3 linked regions of the Sulfolobus sp. A20 genome follow. The protein of the gene in region 2 binds, or shares a complex with, the protein of the main gene of each other region. Links are inferred from orthologs where the notes say so. Each region holds a gene or a part of one and is shown on either strand. Other genes may lie near its edges. The genes, in order: rpl12p, BFU36_RS02430 and dph2.

Region 1 (6,356 bases), 290 kb from region 2 along the record:
AATTATTTGTTCCTTACTTCTACGCTGATCCAATAATATGTTGGCAAAAGTACCTTTACCCCCACCTCTTCCGCCAATTTTTCTAAATTCTTCTACTATTTTACTCACGTCAATATTTTTCGAAGTACCTATTTGTAATTTATTATCAGTAATGCTTACAACAATATTATTTTGAGAATATGTTATCTTTCGCGTTATCTCCTTTATCTCCTCCTCATCTTCTAGCCCTTCTAAAACGTATATTTTTATTCCGTTAATCTCGTACGGCTTTATTGTACTTATTATAAGATTTTCGTATATTTTTCTATAATGAGATAATAATTCCTCAACGTTGTTCTTTTCGTCTAATATTCTTTTTAATCTAGAGGCTACTTGCGAAGAGTCAACGTTAATTATTTTCGAGATTTCGTCAATCTTTTTCTCTAACTCTCTAGTATAATCTACTAATGCACTTCCCGCCACATATTCCAATCTTATGACACCATCTTGAATTTTTTCAACGTTAATTATTTTCACAGAACCTATTTCGCTGGTATTACTAACATGTGTACCTCCGCAACTTTCAATGTCCCAATCCTTTATCTCTAATAATCTTATTATCGCCGAATTTGGAACCCCTCCTTCATAAATCGAAACGCCATACTTCATTTCAGCTTCTATTCTATTTATCTCTATTGGTCTTACTGGTCTCCTATCAGCAATAACTTTATTTGCATAATCTTCTATGAGCTTGATTTCCTCTTCTGTTAATGGCTTATGGTGAGTTATGTCAAGTCTTCCTTTTTCTGGTGTTTTCTCAGCACCAGCTTGCCAAACATGATCCCCTAGAACTCTTTTGGCAGAAGCTAGAATTATGTGAGTAGCTGTGTGATGTCTCATTAATCTGTATCTCCTCTCCCAATCAATTTCACCTTTTACAATATCACCAGCCTTAATTTTAGGTTCTTTATCTAATACGTGAACTACCACTTCACCAACTTTTTGCGTGTCAATAACCTTGTAATTTTCGTTATTGTTTATATCATATATTACTCCAGTATCTCCTAATTGTCCACCACCTTCTGGGTAGAACGCTGTTCTGTCCAAGACAATATAATTTTTAAACACCTGTATTACTTTAGCCTCAAAAGACCTCATATATTGATCCTTGTAATACAACTTTTCAGTTGATGGAACCTTGGAGAATATTTCCATCACTTCCTTAGGCAATTTTTGCCTTTCTTTTTCTTTAATGGATGAGGTCTGGTGTCTTTTTGCTACTAACCCATAAAAGTTATGAGGTATATCTACTTTAATTCCTCTTTTTTTCAACTCTTCACTTACTAAATCAGGAGGAATTCCATTGGAGTCGTATATTTCTATCAGATCTTCAGTGTTTACTTCCTTCTTTTTAGATATACTCGAAACTATTGAAGGTATTTTACTTACTACGTTCTCAAACTTTTGTTGCTCTAATTCAATGACGTCTAAAATATAATCTTTATTTTTCCACACTTGCGGAAAGTCCTCTTTCCAGAAATCTAATTGCTCCTTTACTAGTTCATAAAGTCTAACATCAGATCCAAGTAATTTTAATACTCTTAGAGCCCTCCGTATCACCAGCCTTCCCAGATAACCTTCACCGGAATTAGAGGGAACTAGACCATCAGCTAGCATCATCATTATGGTTTTAGTGTGATCGAGCACCTGGAAAACCCTTGCTGCCCTTGTTAGCTCCTCGTCAATTCTTTTAATATCTACATTTAATTCTTTACTTACAAGTTCTCTGTGAGTCTTTATAGTATCTGGATTGTCAGGATCTATACGCCCAGCGAACCTTGAGGATATAGTAAGCAATTGATCATCTACGTAAGGGACTCCAATTTTGTTAAAAAACTTATAAACTAGGTCACCATAGATTGCGTGGAATGCCGTAGGAGTCTTTTGTGTTATCCAAGCTATCCTTTCCACTCCATAACCGGTATCAACAATCTTTAATTTCAGAGGTGTATAGTTTCCATTTTCTTCAATCTTGTATTGCATAAACACTAAGGTTGCTAGTTCTAACCCTCCAACTGTTACTTCTAAACACGGTCCTGCGTTTCCTCCTCCCTCCCACCAAGATTCCTTAAAATTAAGCTGGCTCTCTGGGATTCCTATTTCCTCAGTGAAAAACTCCTTAGCATACTCAGTAGTTTCGTCTTTCCAATAAATGTATTTATCTGGGTAATTAAATGCATGATGAGCTGCCATTTCAAATGTTGTTAAATGTCTTCCAAAAGTTACTCCTACGTTGTCAATATCTTCAAGCCTTATGGCTGGTTGAGATATCACTAGAGGATTAGCTGGTGGTGGAACTAATCCGCTAGTTACATGTGGCTGGAAATCGACTATACTGGCTATAGTTAAGTACAAATCTTCTCTCCATCTAGCTAAGACTGGCTTAGGAGGAATTCTAGTGTGCCCTCTCTTTTCAAAGAAAGATAAGAATTTCTCTCTTGCTTCTCTTACGGTTAACGGATTACTTTTGATTTGTATATCGAAGAAGTAATAGTCAGTACAAGGTATATCTGCACAGACTTCTCTCTTCTCATCTTTAGTCCAAAAAGGAGTCTGACAATTTTTACAAATTTTTCTTTGATATCCATTATTTAAAAAGAAACTTAATCTATATTCATCAGCACTTGCTTTCATATACTAAAAGAAAGTAATTAAAGCTTAAAAAGTAAAGCCAGTTTTCAAGTTTCACAAAGTTCTTGTTATTTTTCCTAATTATATTGTGATTTTCCTATCTAACTAACTACTCATCCAGCAAATTTGTAACTTTTTACAAGTTAAGATGTAAGTTGTAATTGAATATGCCTATTTTACTTATTTTTTATTAATATTCGAATTTAGATAATAGCTTCGATGATGAAAAGTCATTAGCTTAGTTTGATTTATGATGTCTGTTATCAATTCTTGCCCTAGATAAACTGTGCTGAATATTTTCCGGCATGTGATGGTAGTTAGCCAATAAAGAATTTGTTCAAATAAAATAGCGTTATCTATGATATTTTCCTAGTCAAAGATAACTTTTTGTAGCCTCAATTAATTGAAAATTAAAAAAGTTTAGAAGTAATTATTAGTGATACTAGATCAGAAACGCTCATCCGAATAAGGATGCTAGCCCACTTGCAATTTCTTCTTCGCTTGGTCCTTTCTTTTCTTCCTCTTTCTTCTCTTCTTTCTTCTCCTCTGCAGGTGCTTGTTGCGTAGCTTGTTGCGGAGCTGCAGCTACAGCTACTGGCATTGCTGAAGCGTTCTTCAACACTTCATCAATGTTAACTTCTTTTAATGCAGCTACAACAGCCTTTAATCTGACCTCATCTACACTTATACCAGCTGCTGTAAGGACATTCTTTAAACTATCTTCACTTATTTCTTTTTTAGCTGAATGTAATAGTAGACTTGCATAGACATACTCCATTTTTATCTCACACTCACTCTTTTTGGGTTAAGATATATAAATTTTTTATCACCCAAAAAGTGATGCTAGTCCGCCTCCAATTTCTTCTTCGCTTGGTCCTTTCTTTTCTTCCTCTTTCTTCTCTTCTTTCTTCTCCTCTATCTTTTCTTGACTTTGTGGTTTGGTTTCTGCTTTGGGTATCTGAATTCCTAAATCAACCTTTCCACTAATAGCCGAGGCTAAGGCATATGCTTTCGATACTGCCCTAGCAAATACTACTTGAGCCGTTTCTGGTGTTATGTATCCTAATTCTGACGCAAGCATTATGGCTTTTCTTACAGCATTAGTTATGGTAAATCTTAATATTTCTGCTTCCGGATATGCAATTTCCACAGCTAACGTAAATGCGTTTCTATAAGCCTCTTCGATATTTCTTCTATAAGCGTCTAAATCTAGTTTTAAATTTTCTTCTGGAATTACTAAACCTTCATGATAAGCTATTTTAATCTTTAATTTTACAAATGTTGGCATTATTCCAAGTTTCTGTAATATAGGTAACGCTTCAACTGGTATAGGATCTCCTTTTTTAGCTACTAAAGTATCCTTAACTACATGAACTTTTCCATCTTGAACTCTAGTTTGTACCTTTAATTTACCAAATACACTTAATATTGGTCCTGCGGTCATTCCAGTATCTCCAGCTGGTATTATAACATCTTCCTCAGCCTTGTCTCCTGGCATCGCATATCTTCTTAACTTATAGTTCTCAAAGAACATGTTCATAGCAAACGGATTATCATTAGTGAAAATGAACGCATTTGGACCAGTAAGATATCCTTTTATTTTTTCTATGTCGATGCCCGCATTCTTAGCAGCGATTTCAAATAAACTGTTTTTAGTAACCTTTATGACCGCCTTTCCTCTTAATTTCTTTCTAATTTCATGTAATTTATCTGCGGGAAAACCCTCAAGATTAGCTATTAAAACTGTCTTACTATTTTTAATTAGCTCTTCGAGCTCCTTTACTTCTTCGATCTTCCATGAGGGAATTTTTTTCTGTTTTAATGCTAGAGCCATGAACCTTCACCTTATGGGGACTTTAATTATTTTTCCCATTGTCGTTTTTACATAGATGCTTCTGATTTTAGAAGGAGAAACCTTGCTCTCTATTGCATTAAGCACAGCTATAGCATTTTCAGCCAAATCCGAAGGTTGTTGATTTTCTAATCCTATGAAAGTTTGTGTTTGAGGTTGATCTTTAGTCTTAACAATAGTAGATCTCTTAAATCTTAAGATATATTCGGTAATATCTGCAGTGTTTGGCAGAGGTGTTGGGAATTTTCCTCTGGGTCCTAATGCTGGTCCGAGTATTCTTCCAACTAAAGACATGGACTCAGCTGAGATTAGGAACCAATCGTTTTGTCTAGCTAGTTTTTTAACAGCCCTCTTGTTGCCTTGTAGCTTTTGTAACTCTTCTCTGGTAAGTATGACGTTAGGTTCAGCTTTTTTGGCGTATTCTATTTGCTGGAAAGTGGGAACTACTAAAACCTTTTTTGGTTTCTCGGGTGGCTTAGGCAATACGATTATCTCCCTTAACTTCAGATCTCCCTTCTTCATATCGACATCTTTAAAAGTTACTATTAGCTCTACACTCTGCACGAAATTCCTTTTAGGATTATTCTCTGGAGACAAAGAATTTTTCAGTGAACTCTCGATTATATCCTTGCCGACTATCGGCATTTATTCCTTCACCTCATTCCATTGATTTTCATATTTGGATAATAAATCATTATACTTGCCTTCTTCTATTTCCTTTATAACTTCCTTGGGATCCTTGTTTTCAACAGTTATACCTATTGATCTAGCACTACCTACTATCGATTTAACAGCTGCCTTAAGAGATTTAGCAGTAAGCGATGGTTTTTTCATTATTGCCACTTTAACTATTTGTTCCAGTGATAGGTTACCAATTTTCTTATTTTTAGGATCACCAGAGGGCTCACTGGCTCCAACTTCTTTCAATAAAAGTGCAGTCGTAGTAGGGATTCCAACTTTTATGTCATATTTTTTCGTAGAAGTATCAACTTCAAGGGTTACTGGGACTGTCATGCCTTTGAAGCTGCTTGTGGCCTCATTTAACTTTTTCACCACTTCTCCAACGTTTAGTCCTAGCTGAGATAATGTAGGTGCCAATGGCGGACCTGGTTTTACATTTCCACCTTCAACGACTATTTTAATGGATTTTGTAGGCATAACTTACTTCACCTTTTGGTTAATCTAACTTGGTCTAATGGAACTGTTACCTGTAATGGAAATGTAGATTCTAAGATATTTAACACTACCTCTCCTTTAGATTCCTCGACTCTTACGACCTGGGCCTGAGTACCCCTAAATGGCCCAGAGATTACTTCTACTACGTCTCCAGGCTTTAATGTAAGCACTATCTGCCTCTTCGATACTAATTTCAGAATTTCCTCTCTAGGTAATAATCCTTGAGCTAGTCCTTTAGCATTTCTTATTCCCGATATTAATAATCTTACTATGTGTAACCCTTCAGCCTCAATTATGACATATCCTTTTAAATTTGGTGGAACAATTATAGAGTAAACTCCTCTAATATTATTCGATTTTATTCTTTCCTCTAACATTAATGCGACCGTTATTTCATGACCCCCTGTAACCTTTACTGCGTAATAGTTTCTTGTCGATGGTTTTTCTTCCAATAATTTACACCCCAATTAGCGTTAAAACTAATTGTATGATATAAGCTAAGACTCCTATAACAGCTAATACTAACAAAGTTACTTTAAGGTTTAACGAGAAATAATTTCTATCAGGCTTTCTAGAGACAGTAATTATTCTATTCCAATCCTCTCTAAGCCTTCTAAACCAATTTATTATTTTATTATTTGAGCTCACATTAACCTAT
Region 2 (6,683 bases):
ATATTTACAAAGACTAGTCCAACTTATAACCTTTTGATCTCATAGTGTTCTGTATAACGCCTAACATCTTAGCCAAGTGGGGTGTTGTCTTCTTTATTACACCATATTCATAGCTTAATATTTCCAATAATTTTTCGAGATCCTTTCCTCCATAAATGTCCACTCTAGTGTAATTCACTAAGAAATCTATTAAAATGCCATAACCCCTACTGTAAGCTGGTGAAATGGTCATTGAGTTAATTTCTAAGTCAAAGGGCAATAATTCGAATACTGCTGGATCTTTACTATCATCTATCTTTTTACATTCAGCGTAAATTACATTATAACTTCTTAATACGGGAAGACCATATTCATCGTCTATGGTGAAATTTAAATCCTGAATGAGAGACGAGAGAAAAACTTCGGGATTAGTGACTATATTTATAGAACATTTATTATTTATGATCAAGTTAGAGTATGTCAAAGTGTTTTTGTATATTTTTAAAGTAATAGTGTTAACATCACTTCTTATGATTCCTATTGGTTTCAAGTTAGGCTTAACTCCATTAGTTCCTAATAATACTTCATAAATTCCGTCGTAAGGAAAGAACATTTTTAAGAACTTTTTCATATATTACATGTGATTTTTAGCCGTCTTAAATCCTTGTCAGATGAAGGAGAAATAATTGCTGGGTCTAAAGAAGAGGAGAAGATCAAGAACAAGATTAGGAAAATATTAGAACTTGTAAGCGATGAAATAAGAGTCACTCCCGTAAGGGTTCTAAACTGGAGAGAAAAAGAGATAATAGTAGAATGCGAAGGAAATAAAATAGATGCGATATCTTTCCCTTACTCTTTGTCTACGGATACAGAAGGAAACGTCTCAGACAATTTTAGTGAGTGCAATGATAAAATACTTAAAGTAAACATAACTAGTCTCTTTGAGGTCAATAAATACTATATTAACGCAGTTAAAGCTAACTGTAAAGCAGTAATTTTTTCTCTAGATAATGAAAATAGAAGGTTTGTAATAAAATATGGTAACATGCTAGACTATGGTCCATGCCCACCTCCACCAATACCTGCTATATATGTTAAAAGTAGTGATTTCAACAAGATAAGAGGTAAGTGCAGAATAATTATTGAGTCTGAAATAAATCCTTATGCAACTGGATATGTAATTGAGGGAATAACTAACGCTAGAAATGAGAATACCGTGGTCCACATAACCTCCCATCACGATCATTGGCTAGCTGGCGAAAGGGACGATTTATTAGCTGTTTCACTTTTACCAGAATTTAGATCAAATCTTTATGAGACTCATTTAATATCCTATACCGCTGAGGAATCCGGATCTATTTACTTTTCCACTTTCTCTTGGTCTTACGGATCAAGAACTTTTCTCAGCAATCTAGGTTCAGAAGATTTGGATAATATTTTGATTAATATTAATTTAGATAATATAAGTGAGTATGAGATTATAATAAAAACTGTTCCGGGTTTGAAAGACTTGTTTAGCGGATTATATACTACTAATATAATTGACGTACCAGAAATTTATACTGATAGTTACTCATACATAAGAAATGGTATACCCAGTATAGACATAGGAAGTAAGAATAATCCTCACTATCATGGCGAGTTTGACAAAATAGATCCAAATGATAGTAAGATAATTGGTAATATAAATTTAATTAAGAATATTATATCAAAAATTATAAATAATAATATATATTATAACTTTAATGACATGATAGAGCAAGTTAAAAATAGTATGCTATATGCTCATCCACCTTTAAAGACTTATCTAGTGAATTTAATAGATAGGTTAAGAGATAAAGATATCTACGTATATAGAAATTTGCTAAAATTTTACGGTGGAATTTTAGATATCGAGGAGAATTATGCAAACGTTAAACTATTTCACAAAAGTTATGGGATTGAAGAAATGATAAAGAGAAAATCAACGATATGTATTGAAAACTTCCAATGCCTAGAAAAACCTAAAGAATCCAGTAGTACTTATTATCGTTATTTCACATATTATCTTAATGAATTAAAAGAGGACGTAACGAATGAATATACAGACCAACTGTACTTATTGTTAAAGAAATTCCTCTAACTGTGTAAGAGATGTTACAACGAAGTCTGCGTATAACTCAGCATTCTTCACCTTAGCTTCTCTATCAACTAAAACAGAATACATACCAGCTTTCTTCGCCGCTAAACAATCTTTTATGGGATCATCTCCTATGAAAAGGCAGGAATTAGGACTTACTGATACCCTTTCACAAGCAATTATGAAAGGTTCAATATTTGGTTTAGGTTTTATACCTCCTTCCCCTCCAATAATTATAACATTAAATTTATCAATTAATGGAAAACTCCTTAATCGCTTACTTTTATTTCCTCCTTCTCCATCGCTATTTGTTATTATGCCCAATTTGTAACCTTTGCTACTTAAATATTCTATAAGTTCTTTAGCATCCTCATAAGGTTCAGTTTGCCCCGCGATCGACCAATATAGGCTAGTCCAATCATATAATTGAGACCTTTCTACTTTTTCTACGTTTAATAGACTAAGCACATTTTCCCACCATTTATTTCTGTCATATTCGCCCTCCCTATCCAATCTGTTACTTTCAGCATCAACTAATCTCTGGATTATGGTAATATCTATTTCGTATCTATAATTTTCTTTAATATAATTATACATATCCTTAGCAACTGTCCTTAAAGCCTCTCTTGATCTACTATCAAAATTAATTAAGGTATTATCGAAATCAAAAAACACAGCCTTTACGTTGCTGAATATTGTATTATCGGAAGACAAAATAATCACGAGAGGAAATCTTCTACTTTAGGTAACTCTTTTGGTAATCCTTTTCTCTCTCTGATCTTACTTACTACATCTAACAGTATACTATCAGGTACTGGTGCCCATCTACTAAATTCAGTACCCCAGAATGCTCTCCCACCAGTTGCACCTCTTAGCTCGCTTGCCATATCGTAAGATTCTGAAACTGGAACCTCTGCGGTAATTCTCGACATATTGGACACTTGTGAAACATCGAGGATCTTCCCTCTCTTTCTAGTTATTACTGCTGTTACGTTACCTATCAGGTCAGCTGGGGCTCTTATATCAAGTTTTTGGATAGGCTCTAAGAGAGTAGGTCTTGACGTTAAGAAACCAGCAAAGATGGAATTCCTTACTGCAGGGTAAATTTGGGCTGGACCTCTGTGAGCTGGATCTTCATGTATTACAGCATCATGCATTATAACTTTTACTCCTCTAATCGGTTCATGTGCTAGTGGTCCCTCCCTCATAGCTAACCTGAAACCTTGAAGTACTGTATCAATGACTTCTCTTAAGTGTTGCACACCGCTTGTCATATCAACAAATACGTTTACGTTTTCATCTATTGCTATTATTCTCTTAGCCTCGTCATAATCCCAGTCAGCACTATCTCTTAATATTTTAGCCATTTCCTTACTATCCATATCTTCCCTTATTGTTCCATTACTAATCAGCTCAATGGTCTTATCATTTAACGGTTCAACACTCAAATAGAACTTGTTATGCTTATTTGGTGACTTCCCTTCAAATACTTGACTCTTGGCTCTTATGCTTTCTCTATATACTACTATTGGTGGTGTTGTTACTACATCAATACCATAGTTTTCTCTCAATAGTTGTAACGATACTTCTAAGTGAAGGAATCCCATGCCAGATAACAGATATTCGCCTGTTTCTTCATTTATTTTGACTACTAAGTTTGGATCTTCAATACTTAATTTCCTTAATGCATCAATCATCTTTGTTAAATCTTTTGGATTCTTAGGCTCTACTGCTATTGTTACTACTGGTTCCGAGATATAATGAAGTCTTTCAAAACTTCCTTGAACTGAATTAAAGGCTACAGATATAGCAGTCTCACCTGATCTAGCTCTATCTAAGCCTAATACTGCTGCAATATTTCCTGCTGGTATCTCTTCCGCAAGCTCTCTTGTCGGTCCCATATATAGACTTACTTGTAAAATTCTCTGCGAAGTCTTTGCGTTAACTAACCATAATTCTTCCCCAGATCTGAGAGTTCCAGAGAATACTCTACCGGTTGCTACTAAACCTGCGTGTGGATCCACTTTCATATCTGTTATCATGAAAACTACTGGTCCGTTAGGATCTGCATTTAACATTGCCTTAGCCACTTCGCTATCTAAGTCACCTTTCCAGATCTTAGGAATTCTGTACTTTTGCGCCTCTAGAGGATTAGGAACGAATTTGATTGCCGCATCAAGTAAAGCTTCGTGGATTGGAACTTGTGAGGCTAGCTCCTCAATTTTGGATTTATCAGAGGCAGTATATGCATCAATTACATGCTTCATGTTAATTCCTTTCTTCTGTGCCATAGGTAAACTAAACCCCCATTTGTCTTTGGCTGAACCGAAAACTACATTACCCGCTTGTGGATTTATCATCCATTTTTCTTTGAACTCTGGCTCTCCATACATGTCAATTAAATTGTTAAATTGCCTTATTATATCTAGTAATCTATTTAGCATTTCTTGTGGGCTTAACTTTAACTCCTTTACTAATCTATCAACCTTATTTACAAATAGTATTGGCCTAACTCTTTCTTCCAGACTCTGTCTTAGAACAGTTTCAGTTTGTGTCATTATACCCTCAACTGCATCAACAACAACTATCGAACCGTCAAGAACTCTTAAACTTCTTGTAACTCTTCCACTAAAATCAACGTGGCCTGGTGTATCGATTAAGTTAATTACATATCCTTTGCCTTCTGCTTCGTGATATAGACTTATGTTTGCAGCCTTCACTGTGATTCCTCTTTGTTGCTCTACATTCAGATAGTCTAACGCTAATGCCTCACCAGCCACTTTTGGTGAAATTATTCCAGAGGCTGCTAATAAAGTATCACTGGTAGTAGTCTTTCCATGATCGACATGGGCGATTATCCCTATATTACGTACTCTCGTTCTATCCTTCATTAAGCTGAGTACTTGCTCTACTGTCTTATACCTAGGCAACTAAAACCACCTACTTCTTGCACATAAACTTATTAAGACACATATTAAAAGGTAATGCACAAAAATCAATCTAAAAAATCTAAAGATAATCGAACAATGAAGAACCTTTCTTTTTATCTTCAGATTTATTATCTGTATTAGTTTGTGAATAATAAGTCCTTAAAATCTTATATATTTCCTCAGCTTTTTTTCTACTTCCAAGAGCTTTTTCCAGTTCAGAAATTGAAGCATTACAAATATTCTGAATAGTTCCAAATCTATTTAATAATCTTTCAGCTAGTATCGTACCCACACTAGGTAATGATTCAACAATGTATAATTGAATATCACTCACACTATTCAGCTTTGATTTGTTATGGAGATTAATCTTTCTATTATAGTTCTCCGAAGATAACTGAAATTTTTCAGCTAATTTCTTTAATATTTCTGATGTATCTCTTTTGTCTCTAGAGTAGATCACTTTTACATCATAATCTAGTGTGAGTGAAATTAACGCGTTATTTATTGCCTTCCATCTATCAGTTATTTTTCTAATTAAGTTAATATCACCCTCCAGTATCAGTATTGGGACTCTGTAGGAATCTGATAACCTAGAAATCTGATCAAAAAATCTTTTATCAAAAATAGAGTTAATTAAATCAGGCACAGATTTTCTCTCTATAGCAACACCATCTGCCACTACGTAGTCAGCAACTTCAAGTTGGCTAAATATTACTATTAAGCCTAATTCTTTAAGTAACTCTGGTATACCGCTTGCTTTCTCTCTATCATCAACATAAATTCTAATTACCATAGGTCAATATAATTAATCTTTTCCTAGGCTTTTATACCCGATTGCCCTCCTTGTGGATAATATTTAGACAACATCTCGTTGATCTTTGCTTGGAGATCCTCAAGCTGTTTCCTTAATATACTTTCTTGTTTCTGATATGTACGTGATCTTAATTCTAGTAATTCTTTTCTATCATTTAATTCCTTTTCTACGGAAGCCTTATCCGACTTAACCAATAAATTACCAACTATCTTATAAATTGTAGCCTCAGCTGTAAGATTAGCTAACTCGTCTAAGACTCTGTTAATTTCCCTTAGCTCGTTTTCTATCGTAGATTTCTCTAACAGTAATCTATCTAATTGGTTTTTCAATTGTTGAAATTTCGCTAATTGGGTTTGAACTTCTGGGGGTAATTTTTCAGCCAAACTCATTTCACCTCTTCCAATGACTTTAGAATTGTATATAACCAGAGTATATAAGAGTTCATTATAGCTCTTGTCCTTGTTAGTGTAGGCGAGTTAATTATAATTCTAAGAGGATCTCTCTCAATTTTAACATATTTCGTATCTATTTTCTCAATTATTATTGAATTATAAATAATATCTTCAATATTCTTAAATTTCTCTGCATCGTCTGCTTCATCTTTTAACTTAATCTCTACTAGTGCCATAATTCTAAAGAAATTCTTAAGAACTTATTATTATTTTTATCCATAAAAGTGACCTCACAAAGATTACTGTCAACTTGTTTAAAAAATGATAGAATTTTACAATTATTCTTAGACTCTGACAAAATCGGATATCCAAGATCTAGTATAAAATCTTTGACGAAAGCACAAGTATTGTATAAAATACATATGGAGCCTCTCTCTATCTCATTTAAC
Region 3 (6,585 bases), 330 kb from region 2 along the record:
CTCTTTTTATTGGCTTAATTCTAGTTAAATATTTATACGTTTCGGGAATTTTTCTTCTCAAGTAAAATACTGAAATGGCAGGAATAATTCCTGCTAGAAGTACTATTCTCCAAACAATATTTGCTGGTTCTCCTAACATTATCAAGATTTGATCGACGAAAGCTGCGGCTACTGCTCCTAGCCCCCACAATACTGCAAAAGTTATAATCATTCTTTTACCTCTACTCTTTGGATTTGAGTTCTCAGCAATTATTAATGGAGAAAGAACGTAATCTGCTCCAATCCCTAATCCTAAAATCACTCGCGAGATTAGTAATTGGAAGAAATTAAAAGATATTGACTGAGATAGGATTCCTATACTCATTAGGCCTACGTCTAATCCGTAAATTATTTTCCTACCCATTTTATCGGATAAAAATCCTAATAGTATAGCTGAGATTGCTGCTCCGTAATATGAACTAGCAATCAAAAATCCTTCTTGTACTATTTGTAAATGTAGTGCATCTTGTATGTAGTAAAATACTAGAGAGATTGAATAAAGTTCGTATCCATCTGTGAATACTCCCATTCCTGCAGTTAATGTGCTTTTAATCTCTAGATCGTCAAAGGGTAGACTATCTTCGTCCATCGAACCTTTCTTTATTTTGCTCACTAATAAAAGTATCTAGTATAAGTATATACTCAAAAATAATATGTGCGGACCCGCCGGGATTTGAACCCGGGACCGCCGGCTTACCTCCTGGACGCTAGAAGGCCGGCGCTCCGTCCTGGCTGAGCTACGGGTCCATCTTAAAATGAGAATTTAAATAAATAAGATTTTCTCATTTTCTACTCATATTCTCTCCACACTTTTCCACACTTTGTGCATTTATAGAATCTAGTAGGTGGCTCGTCAGCTCTTCTCGTCTGCAATATCCAAAAGAAAGCTTCATCATTGCCACATGAAGGGCAGAGTATTCCCTTTATTTTTTGCGCTCCAGCTGGCATTGGCTGTTCTTCCAGAACTAAAGTCTTATCTTTGATGGAATGTTTAACCTTAGTTGTTACAGTTATAGTTTGGTGATCTTCTTCCTCATATCCGCACTTATTACATTTATAAACGTTTTTACCATTTACTTTTTTTGGTAACATTAAGGAGTTACACTTCGGACAGAACTTCATAAGATCACCAGTTACAGAATTAAGAATTATTATTTATTGATATTTAACTTTTCTGATAACTTAAGAGCAACTGTTCTACATAAATTCTCCAACTGATTTTCAGTATACTTTTCACCTATTCCTAGATTCGAGTATCTTATTTCCTCGGAGATTGGGGATGAAGTAATTTCACTGATCAGTTCTTCTTTGTTCAGACTTAAGAATAGCTTCTCTATGAAAAATCCTCTAAATACGCATAGCACGTAAAAGGTATCATCATTTGATACTAAAATTGCAACTCTAGCTTCTGATTTCAATTATAATACTCCTTTGATTTCATTTAAATATTGAGAGGAAATATTCTTTATCATTTGAATACCTTCTAAAATTGCATCTTTTGGAGTAATAGATCCATCAGTTAATACTTTAACTACTATTTTATCCAATAATGGGTGAGGCTGATAATATGAGGAAAAAGTAACTCCTCTAATTTTTCTTAACGTACCTGCTAATAGATTACCAAGCGTATGATCCTCACCTTCTATTTCAAGTTCCAAATAATTATTATCGCTCTTAAGAATTTTAATTTCCACCTTTTTTCACCACATAGCTGCCAATTTTTCTCTGTTCTATATTACCACACATATTACATTTTAAATTATTCTCATCTTGCTTAACTAATACTGCTCCACATCGTGAACACTTAGCGTATATTACTCCAAGATCTTTGGCTTTAATTGTTAGCGATAAAGGTATAGAAAAGGATATCAATTTTGCTTTAATAACATCCCCTACCTTCACAGCTTCATTTATAGTATTTAATCTTTTATTTGATATCTGAGAAATATGCAAATACGCTGATAAAGGTGACTGTAATTTCCTTTCTTCTATTCCGATTATCGAGACCGACGCTAAGTCCTCTCTAGTAGAATTAACTATACCTATAACGTATTTAGCTTTTTTCAAATTATTTATTAGTACCTTTTTAATTGGTAATACATTGCTCTTTCTATTTAGCATATCATAGAATATCTTACCTATAACTGCTGATCTCACAACTCCATTAATCTCGTATGTACCATCACCACTCATGAATTCTTCAATTACAGCTAATTCCTCTCCAGGTAAGCTTATATCCCCTTGAGTTCTCACTTTCAATCACCACGGAAAAATATATGGTTCTAAACTATTATTTATAACCATTTTAGCCTCACCTGGAGTGAGGACAGGTTTTTCGTAATTAAACAAATCGTCAATAGGTAATCTTGGGCATGAGGTAACTAAGAATACATCAACGAAACTCCTATCTATGTTTCTCAACACATCTATAGTTAGTACCTTATTTGTTACTATGTACACGTTATATCCTCTCTTGTTTAATTCATCGTAAAAGTATTTTACCATCAAAGGTCTGTTTTGCCCGACTTTAATGCCTTGTATTATTACCCAATTTCTTTTATCAAACGCTTCCATTATTTTCGCATATCTAATCTTTAATATTTTTTGTATTTCATTGGTGAGATCTTCAACTTTTTGAGTGTATGGATCAACTTTTATGGTAGGCTTGTTAGTAGTTAACCCTAAACCTATTGCATGGAATAGTCCACCAGATACTATTATATAAACATCCGCTGGAACTTCAGCTGGCTTATAGTCACAACCGAGTACTTGTCCATCAAACATAAATTTGCTCGATGGCTTGCCTATTATTACCTCAAAGTGATCTTCAAGTCCCTTCTTAATTTCGGGTAATAGTTTAACGTGTTGGAGGGTCGATGTAAGAGATACTTTCTTAGCATCGTATTTATTTTTCAATATTTGTATTAGGTCATCCAATATTTTAGGGTTCAAATTTATTTTACTCTCAACGTTTATGAATACAGTAGGGAACTTAGGATAATACCATGTATATGGTGTATGACCAAAATGTATTATTAGATCAGCTCCTATCTCTTTAGCCTCATCCTCCGCTATATCGCAAGCTCCCCAACTAGGCTCCCCAGATATTATAAACTCCACATTGGGTAGCTTTTGCCTCAATTTATTAACTATCTCAATAGAAAAATATTTTAAGCCTTCAGGAAATTGTAATAGAACTTTTTTTGCATCTCTTTTAACTATTTCATTTATTACTTTTTCTTCCTCAAAATTGTAACTCAACTTACAGACGCCTGTTTTAAGGGTATAACTTCTATCCTAGTGTCTAAAGGCAGTTTCTTGGATGCCACTTCTAAGGCTTCTTTTGCAAATTGTAAGTGCTCTTTCTTTACCCTCACTAGTATTATAGTTTCTCCTAATTTTTGTACTCTTGCTGCAGTTCCTATTGGTGTTCCAAATGATAACCTCATACCGTCTTGCAATCTATCAGCTCCGGCAAAGGCCATCATCTTATTCTCTCTCAATACGTGATGAGGATACTTTAAAACCCACATGAAAAATGATGTTTCGCTACCAGTTTTCTTTGATAATGTCTTTAGAGTTATAACTCTAGCAGCTTCTAACGCATTATGCCTTATTTGCCCTATTTCCGTATTGATTAATCTCAGTTCATAGTCATAATCTCCATTAGGGTTACCAGAGGTGAATTTACTTATCTTTGGTTGTGGTATTCCCGGTATATACTCCTTTCTTGTGTAAGCTGGTCCAGAAAAGTGCCTGTAACATCTACCAGGTCTTAGAGGCATATTATCACACTTATTCATTCATAGAAAGAAGACTATATATTTAACTTACTGCGTTAAGCGAAGCTTGAATCGCCTTTACGTGTAATAATATTTCATCGACAGTATTTCTAAGTGTTAAAATATCATTTGCGTTTACTATTTTCATTTTTATTATAATTTCAATTTCGTCATTTCCGATGACTCTACTCTCTATTTCCATGCCTTTAGGTAAATCAATATTGTCTACATTAAGGCTATTAACAATAACTTCCGGCTTTTTATACCGTATTTTCATTTTTAACTCTATCATCAATTTTTATCAACCCCTCGGATCTTCTACTTTGTTCAAAATAACTACTTGTATAATAGTTGTTACCTATTTTTAATACTACAGTTTTGTCTCTTTTTATTTTTTGTAGTTGTAATAGTATTAACTGAGTTAGAAGTGGTGAATTAAAATTGTTCGTGTTTACTATATAATAGGATTTAGTAGCGTTTTGTAATTGTAAACTAAACCCTTTTCCGAGAGTGCTTCTAAACTTGTCCAATAATACTTCAGCATAAGAAGGAGTAGTAACAAATTGAGCTATCTCCCCACTGCCAAATGTATCAAAGGAGTAAATTAAGGAGAAAGAAAGTTCCAATGTGTCATAATCCAGATAAAATATTCTGTCCGTGATTATATCATCTCTATTGAATTTTGGATTCTCCTTAATTATTAGAGAAATTACTCTGTACAGTAATGTATTTAGCTGATTCTCATCTAGATCTTCTAGTTTAGTAGTTTCATTTGCATTAATCTCTTTCATTAAATTTATACTATTTTCTCTATTCCCGCTTATCGTAGGAATAAACGGATCTAGAGAAAGCATTAGGGAGAGAAATAACGGCAATGCTTTAAAATTAGGTACTCTTAAGTTCTTCTCTATAATCACTCCGAATTGCTCTAAACTCTTTATCACACTTAACTCCCACTCAGATAATCTTCTTCTTTCTATAATTGTGGAGGAAATAACTCCGGTTAATATAGCCAAGATATCATCATTATTAATTACTAGATAGGAAGAAAAGGCGTTATTGCCTAAATAGTAATGTTTTTTTATAGTATTGTCAATTATCCACTTTCCGTTACTATCTTGCTTAAGTTCTAGATCGCAAGAGGATTTAAAAGTAATGAAAGTTTTGTTTTTTATATATTTTGAAATAATGTAGGAAAATATTAACGGATCTGGGGAATAATAAGTACGTATGCAGAGGTTATCTCGGGTTTGTAATGTTCTAACGTATTCCTTAATCTCTTCATTATTAGGTTCTCCTAAAAATATTTCCATACTATCTCTTTAAAACTTCTTTAGACCATTTTTTAAGTTCTTCAAAATGCATATCTTTGAAGAACGCAAAGCCTATCATGTTGCACACGATATAATTTAATCTTGTGATGAAAACATAAGAAGGATTTAAGAATATCGAAAGCGCTAATTCTCCTACTATCGCAGCAGATGGGATAGGTATTAGCGTTGATGCTTGATATAAGAATGATATAAAGATTGATAATATAATGTTATGAGTTATGTAATAAAAATATATCCCATAAATTGTGAAACTAAGTATTGAAATTATTGTATAGATTATGAGTTCCTTGTTAGTTCCTTCTCTAAGGTATGATTTAAACTCGAGATAACTAGTAGCAATATGCTCCATTTTAATTACTCTGAATAAGTAAGATTCAACTCTATTTAACTTGGATGATTGAAAATAAAAATAGGATAAAGCCAATCCCCATCCCACAATATTTGAAACAGTAACTATTATAAATATTATTTCTAAAGGATTGAAATATATTGGGAGAAATAAAAGATAACCTACACAAATTCCTAATACGTCAATGGAACCTACTAAAATGGAATAACTAAAGGCTTGCCTTAGGTTTAGTCCATACTTATTATACACTAAACTTCTAGCTAGCTCTTGCCCAGCCCAGCCTGGAATAAGTAAACCAGTAGAGTTTCCTACTAGTCTACCTTTTGTAGTTGTACCAATCTTTAATCGAGTTATCATTGAATCCTTAAATGAAGTTACTATGTTTTGACCTAAGTAGGAAGCTAGAAAAAGTAGAAAGAATTTAGGATCTTCTGATATTACATGTAATACATTAATTTTAAAGATAATTGCATAAACTATAATTACTACGAATGGCAAAAAAGCTGAAACAACGTATTTTTTATCCATTATCTTCCCCTTTTCTCAAAACAACCAATCTTTGGGTAACATAATAATATAGACTCATTTATTTTTGAAATTTTGGGTTTTTCGAGACCTTCAACATTTATATAGCTTCTAAATATTCCACAGCTCGGTTTTTCTTTTTTAGAGTTCAAAAATGGAAACTCTTTTAAAGAGCAAGTTCTACACTTCTGATTCTTTTCTATATATATTTTATCTATTGATATTTCTTTGGAGTCTATGTAATATAGTCTACTATCTTCAGCTCCTCTTAAATGGTTTAGCATCAAATTAACTTGAACAGTCGCAGTTAATTCTACTATCAGGGGAGTAGTTCCTATAACTTCACATGCATTTTGTTCTTCATTACTATCATAATCTATATAACAAGAAAGACATGAAGTCTTATTTGGTAATATTAATTTAGCTGAGCCATATTCACCATTGATTCCTCCGTATATTAGCGGTATTCCGGCCTTTACTGCTGCGTCATTAAGCAGTAATTTGTAATATAAACTATCTAATCCATCAAAAATATAGTTTTTATCTTTTATTAGTT

The links.
Region 1: the proteins of BFU36_RS02430 (region 2) and rpl12p are in contact, whole or in part, in a crystal structure (PDB 5H7L), measured with the Pyrococcus horikoshii proteins. The link is inferred for Sulfolobus sp. A20 from one-to-one orthologs. Residues at the interface, in WP_048053510.1 of Pyrococcus horikoshii: Pro161, Met164, Met165, Phe168, Ser169, Ile172, Val195, Glu196, Phe202, Leu211, Ser212, Val213, Met216, Lys222, Phe223, Asn224; in WP_010886059.1 of Pyrococcus horikoshii: Leu100, Ala101, Gly102, Leu103, Ser104, Ala105, Leu106, Phe107, Gly108.
Region 3: the proteins of BFU36_RS02430 (region 2) and dph2 are in contact, whole or in part, in a crystal structure (PDB 6Q2D), measured with the Methanobrevibacter smithii proteins. The link is inferred for Sulfolobus sp. A20 from one-to-one orthologs. Residues at the interface, in WP_011954157.1 of Methanobrevibacter smithii: Pro482, Asn483, Lys484, His485, Tyr553, Asp555, Glu556, Glu559, Leu560, Leu591, His592, Glu593, Asp594, Ala595, Val596, His597, Arg598, Gly599, Pro600; in WP_011954460.1 of Methanobrevibacter smithii: Met1, Met3, Tyr4, Pro28, Glu29, Gly30, Leu31, Met33, Phe58, His80, Thr124, Gln126, Ser179, Gly180, Asn181, Phe182, His183, Leu185, Tyr201, Asn202, Phe211, Ile215, Arg291, Asp295, Asp296, Gln298, Met299.

Annotation. Positions count from the first base shown.
Region 1 is NZ_CP017006.1:747,828-754,183, reverse strand. The notes cover bases 1,789-4,466. They hold rpl12p (50S ribosomal protein P1), read right to left. Parts: upstream 3,449-4,466; coding sequence 3,128-3,448; downstream 1,789-3,127. Other genes in these bases: BFU36_RS04125 (50S ribosomal protein L10), read right to left, coding at 3,497-4,466; alaS (alanine--tRNA ligase), read right to left, coding at 1,789-2,673. Outside these bases: more of alaS, read right to left, coding at 1-1,788; more of BFU36_RS04125, read right to left, coding at 4,467-4,504; BFU36_RS04120 (50S ribosomal protein L1), read right to left, coding at 4,511-5,167; BFU36_RS04115 (50S ribosomal protein L11), read right to left, coding at 5,168-5,680; BFU36_RS04110 (transcription elongation factor Spt5), read right to left, coding at 5,689-6,150; BFU36_RS04105 (protein translocase SEC61 complex subunit gamma), read right to left, coding at 6,155-6,346. UniProt on the Methanocaldococcus jannaschii protein: Forms part of the ribosomal stalk, playing a central role in the interaction of the ribosome with GTP-bound translation factors.
Region 2 is NZ_CP017006.1:457,724-464,406, reverse strand. Bases 2,424-5,428 are described here. They hold BFU36_RS02430 (elongation factor EF-2), read right to left. Parts: upstream 5,029-5,428; coding sequence 2,818-5,028; downstream 2,424-2,817. Other genes in these bases: xpf (3'-flap repair endonuclease Xpf), read right to left, coding at 5,108-5,428; BFU36_RS02435 (HAD family hydrolase), read right to left, coding at 2,424-2,812. In the rest of the region: BFU36_RS02445 (DUF447 domain-containing protein), read right to left, coding at 14-610; BFU36_RS02440 (M28 family peptidase), read left to right, coding at 620-2,101; more of BFU36_RS02435, read right to left, coding at 2,084-2,423; more of xpf, read right to left, coding at 5,429-5,821; BFU36_RS02420 (prefoldin subunit beta), read right to left, coding at 5,845-6,225; BFU36_RS02415 (KEOPS complex Pcc1 subunit), read right to left, coding at 6,228-6,470; BFU36_RS02410 (hypothetical protein), read right to left, coding at 6,461-6,683. UniProt on the Methanocaldococcus jannaschii protein: Catalyzes the GTP-dependent ribosomal translocation step during translation elongation.
Region 3 is NZ_CP017006.1:791,097-797,681, reverse strand. What follows is about bases 1,300-4,206. They hold dph2 (diphthamide biosynthesis enzyme Dph2), read right to left. Parts: upstream 3,301-4,206; coding sequence 2,299-3,300; downstream 1,300-2,298. Other genes in these bases: BFU36_RS04335 (single-stranded DNA exonuclease), read right to left, coding at 4,082-4,206; BFU36_RS04340 (KEOPS complex subunit Pcc1), read right to left, coding at 3,865-4,098; BFU36_RS04345 (50S ribosomal protein L16), read right to left, coding at 3,297-3,824; BFU36_RS04355 (exosome complex RNA-binding protein Csl4), read right to left, coding at 1,723-2,292; BFU36_RS04360 (DNA-directed RNA polymerase subunit L), read right to left, coding at 1,458-1,733. Outside these bases: BFU36_RS04380 (MFS transporter), read right to left, coding at 1-628; BFU36_RS04370 (transcription factor S), read right to left, coding at 829-1,161; more of BFU36_RS04365, read right to left, coding at 1,191-1,299; more of BFU36_RS04335, read right to left, coding at 4,207-5,134; BFU36_RS04330 (hypothetical protein), read right to left, coding at 5,136-6,032; BFU36_RS04325 (HesA/MoeB/ThiF family protein), read right to left, coding at 6,032-6,585. UniProt on the Methanocaldococcus jannaschii protein: Catalyzes the first step of diphthamide biosynthesis, i.e. the transfer of the 3-amino-3-carboxypropyl group from S-adenosyl-L-methionine (SAM) to the C2 position of the imidazole ring of the target histidine residue in translation elongation factor 2 (EF-2).